2 regions of the Streptomyces sp. 796.1 genome follow, and region 2 is predicted to be linked to the other one. Evidence: predicted binding sites of a transcription regulator. Region 2 holds the regulator's gene; the other holds the start of a gene.
The links. Region 2 encodes HspR, which represses chaperone genes until heat shock. Its sites were predicted from a motif close to TTGAGNNNNNNNNNCTCAA; they were not measured.
Positions count from the first base shown of each region.

Region 1: a site for HspR is predicted at 1,070-1,088, ahead of lon (endopeptidase La). Genes of this name have one in related genera too.

Region 1 covers NZ_JBLIWA010000004.1:34,000-36,395, forward strand. Annotated here, with positions in the region: gene lon (endopeptidase La) at 1-1,047, opposite strand, end outside; gene ACMA1D_RS04500 (MMPL family transporter) at 1,647-2,396, shown strand, end outside.
Region 2 covers NZ_JBLIWA010000021.1:72,417-74,812, reverse strand. Annotated here, with positions in the region: tRNA gene ACMA1D_RS16375 (tRNA-Trp) at 253-325, shown strand; gene ACMA1D_RS16370 (heat shock protein transcriptional repressor HspR) at 799-1,269, opposite strand; gene dnaJ (molecular chaperone DnaJ) at 1,271-2,396, opposite strand, start outside.

The DNA of each region.
Region 1 (2,396 bases), on a different contig from region 2:
CTTGCGCACGGCGAGGTATTCGGTGATGCGCTCCTTCACGTCATGCAGTCCGGCGTGGTCCGCGTCGAGTACCTGCCGGGCACCCTTGATGTCGTAGGCGTCCTCGGTGCGGCGGTTCCACGGCAGGTCGAGCACCGTGTCCAACCAGGTCCGAATCCAGCCGCCCTCGGGACTCTGATCAGAGGACCGCTCCAGCTTGTCGACCTCCTTGAGCGCGGCCTCGCGCACCTTCTGCGGCAGGTCAGCCGCTTCGATGCGGGTGCGGTAGTCGCCGCCCTCGTCCTCGGAGTCGCCGTTGAGCTCGGCGAGTTCCTTGCGTACGGCATCGAGCTGGCGGCGCAGCAGGAACTCGCGCTGCTGCTTGTCCACGCCGTCCTGGACGTCCTTGGCGATGGATTCGGCCACGTCCTGTTCGGCCAGGTGGTCGCGCAGCCAGCCCATGGCCAGCTTGAGGCGCGCCACCGGGTCGAGCGTCTCCAGGAGTTCCAGCCGCTGGGCGACGGAGAGGAAGGGCAGATAGCCCGAGTTGTCCGCGAGTTGCGAGACGTCGTCGATCTGCTGGACGCGGTCCACGACCTGCCAGGCGCCCCGCTTCTGTAGCCAGCTCGTGGCCAGCGCCTTGTACTCCTTCATGAGCTCGGCCTGGGAGCCAGGGGACAGCACCGCGGCATCCGGGCCGGCCTCCTCCACCGGCGTGCCCTCGATCCACAGCGCGGCGCCCGGGCCGGTGGTGCCCGCCCCGACGCGCACCCGATGCACGCCGCGGATCAGCGCACCCGGGTCGCCGTCGGAGAGCCGCCCGACCTGTTCGACGGTGCCCAGAGTGCCTACCGCCGCATAGGTCCCCTCGATCCTCGGCACCAGCAGCACCTGCGGCTTTGCGCCGCTCGCCGTGCCGCTGTCGGACCTGGCGGCGGCCTGGGCGGCCTCCACGGCAGCCCGCACGTCGGCGTCCGTCAGGTCGAGCGGCACGACCATACCGGGCAGTACGACCTCGTCATCGAGCGGCAGTACAGGCAGGGTGAGCGGTGTAGACAGCGAAGCCATGATCTCCCCTTCGGCAGGCAAGTTGAGCTACACCGACTCAATGCATGTGAGGCTCCCATTGTTCCCCAGGCCTTGTTCGCTGTGAGCGATCAGCCGATCGTCCGGTAGTCCCAGCGCCGCTGGCACCCGAGATCGCGCGGCGGCGACCGCTGTCTGGCCTCCTCTTGTCGAACCCTTCGCCAGGCCGCTTTACTCCTCGCTGGTCTCGCGCTGAGCAGGGGTTTCCTTGCTGGGGAGCTGGAGGGCGCTCGCGGATCCGAGCAGGGGGGGCGGTGCCCCGGTGCTCCGTGTCGATGCTGTTGCCGCACCGCGCCGCGTCGTGGCGTGACCTGGCCAGGGCTGTCCTGAGCGATTCGGGCCGCGATGCCCGTACCCCTGACTGACTCGCGCGCGGGACCGTTTCGTGGGGCTGGGCGACGGGCGATGTCACTACGCGGCCGGGGCGCACCCGGTGCCGGGGCGTCGTGCGAACTACTGCGCATTCAGTAGTGGGTGGTGTGGATGCAGTAGCCCGCATTGTCCGTAGCCGCATGACGACGCGGCGGGCCCCTCGCGGCGAGCCTTGAGCAGTCATCGCTTGTGGAGAGGGAGACCCTGACGTGGCGACATTTCTTTACCGGCTCGGGCGCGGCGCCTTTCGGCGGCGCGGGCGGGTCCTCCTGATATGGCTGGGGGTGCTGGCCGCGGTCGCGGTGGGCGCCGCGCAGGCGTCGGGCCCCTCCGACGAGGAGTTCTCGATGCCGGGGATCGAGGCGCAACAGGCGTTCGACCTGCTGGAAGAGCGCTTCCCCGGGGCTGCGGCGGACGGCGCAACCGCCAGGGTCGTCTTCGTCGCGCCGGGCGGACAGCGGGTGACGGCGGGCAAGGCGCGACAAGCCGTGGACGAGGCGGTCGACATGCTGAGCGATGGCTCGCAGGTGGCTGACGTGACGGACCCGTTCGAGTCGGACGCCGTCAGCAAGGACGGTTCGACGGCGTACTCGACCGTCACCTACCGGGTGCAGTCCTCCGAAGTCACCGACGCCAGCCGGGTGGTGGTGAACGGGGCGGCGGATCAGGCCCGGGCAGCGGGCCTGACGGTGGAGACCGGCGGATCGGCGATGGACAGCGGCGGCGACCCCGGCGGGGCCGCGGAGATCATCGGGCTCGCTGCCGCAGCGGTCGTCCTGCTGATCACGTTCGGATCGCTGGCCGCGGCGGGACTGCCCCTGCTGACCGCGCTGGTGGGCGTTGCCGTGAGCCTGTTCGCCATCGTGCTGCTGGCGGGGCCGTTGGGGCTGTCGGCGGACACCCTCACCCTGGGCATGATGTTGGGCCTGGCCGTGGGCATCGACTACGCCCTGTTCGTG
Region 2 (2,396 bases):
AGCACGCGCCCCGCGCACCCGGCACCCCCGTGCTCCACCGCCCCACTCGGCCGCAGCCCGGCCCCTGCCACGCCCGCCTCATCAGGGATACCGCCAGACGGGCGATGCGCATACCTCGCCTTCTCGCCTATCTCCCCATATTCTCCACTGCCTTGAAAACCCTGGGACGTCCCGTACCCGGCCCCGCAGCCCGTGCCCCGCAACAATCCGTTGGTTAGCCGCCGATGAGCCGTGGCAAGCTACAGCTACCGAAGGGGCGTAGCTCAATTGGCAGAGCACCGGTCTCCAAAACCGAAGGCTGTAGGTTCGATTCCTGCCGCCCCTGCTAGATCGACCGAGGTCAGCGCGGCCATCGCATCGCGCGCCGGCCCGACAGGTGTTCCAGACCTGCCGGCCCCCGCGGACCCGCGTCCGCCGTACGACTCCTGAGCGTTCGGGACCTTCTCCCAGTGGGCCTCCGCCCCAGCACACGCCACCCCCATGGGGGCCAATATGCCCCGGCCGAGCGGCGTCAGAGCGCACGGCGTCAGTGCGTATGACGTCAGGGCGTACGCGACGCTGTGGCGCGGGGCCCGCGCATCGGCGCGGCTGGCCAGCCCGTCGCGTTCAGGCCGCCGCGCAGCACCATCGCACCCGCCCCGCAACGCCCGACAACGCAGTAGGTCCGCCACCCCCGAAGGGCGACGGACCTACCGTTCGCTATGTCTCAATGGCTCGACACCGACTGACCCCGGCGACCCGCACCCGCGACGAACACGCGCCTCCCGCGCGTCCCGTCGTCGGCCGGCCGTCCGCCCGTCAGTCCTGACCCGGCCTGCGCGGGCGCCACACGACCAGGGCGCTGGTCTGCTGGACCTGGTCGTAGGGGACCAGGTCGCGGCGGTACGAGGCGTGGACGGCGGCCTCGCGCTGCTGCATGGCCGCCGCGGCGCCCTCCACGGCCTGTTGGAGTTCGGCGACCCGCTGCTGGAGCGCGGCCACCTGGTTCTCCAGTTCGATGATGCGCTTGATGCCGGCGAGGTTGATGCCCTCGTCCTGGCTGAGCGCCTGGACCTGGCGGAGCAGGCTGATGTCGCGGGCCGAATAGCGGCGCCCGCGGCCCGCCGTGCGGTCCGGTGAGACCAGGCCGAGGCGGTCGTACTGGCGCAGGGTCTGCGGGTGCAGACCGGAGAGTTGGGCGGCGACCGAGATGACGTACACCGGTGAGTCGTCGGTCAGCTCGTACGGATTGCGGCTGTTGCCGCCGGGGCGTGCGCCTCGGCCGTCCATCTCATTCTCCCTTCGCGGCCTGGAACAGCTCGGCCCGCGGGTCTTCACCCGCCGTGGCGTCGCGGTAGTTCTCCAGCGCGTCGCGCGCCTTGTCGTTCAGCTCGGTCGGCACCGTCACCTCTATGGTGACCAGCAGATCGCCCCGCGTGCCGTCCTTACGGGTGGCACCCTTGCCACGGGCCCGCATCGTACGCCCGCTGGGGGTGCCGGCGGGCAGCTTCAGGGTGACCGGTGGGCCGCCCAACGTGGGGACCTTGACCTCGCCGCCGAGGGCCGCCTCGTCGAAGGTGACCGGGACCGTGACGGTCAGGTTGTCGCCCTTGCGGCCGAAGACCGGGTGGGCGTCCACGTGCACCACGACGTACAGATCGCCGGCCGGACCACCGGTCTCACCCGGGGCACCCTTGCCACGCAACCGGATGCGCTGGCCGTCGCTGACCCCGGCCGGGATGCGGACCTGCATGGTGCGCGAGGAACGGGCCCGGCCGCTGCCCTTGCACTCCTCGCACGGGTCCTGGGCGATCAGGCCCCGGCCCCGGCACTCCACGCACGGGTCGGTGAGCGAGAACCCACCGCCGCCGCCCCGGCTGACCTGCCCGGTGCCCACGCAGGTCGGGCAGACCCGCGGGGTGCCGTTCTTGTCACCGGTGCCCTGGCACGCCTTGCACGGCGCCTGGCTGGACATCCGCAGCGGCACCGTCGCGCCGTCCACCGCCTCGGTGAAGCTGAGCGTCACCTCGGACTCGATGTCCTGACCGCGCCGCGGCTGCGCCCGCGTCCCCGCACCGCTGCGGTTGAACAGGCCGCCGAACACGTCCCCGAGCCCGCCGCCGAATCCGCCGGCTCCGGGCTGGCCGCCCTGCGGACCGCCGCCCCCGAAGAGGTCGCCGAGGTCGAAGTTGAAGCTCCCGGTGCCCCCGGGGCCGCCGGGACCGGGGCGGAAGCCACCGTTCCCGAACAGCGCCCGGGCCTCGTCGTACTCCTTGCGGCGCTTGGGGTCGGCGAGGACGTCGTTGGCCTCGGAGATCTCCTTGAAGCGCTCCTCGGCCTTGGCGTCACCGGTGTTGGCGTCCGGGTGGAACTCGCGGGCGAGCTTCCGGTACGCCTTCTTGATCTCGGCCTCGGTG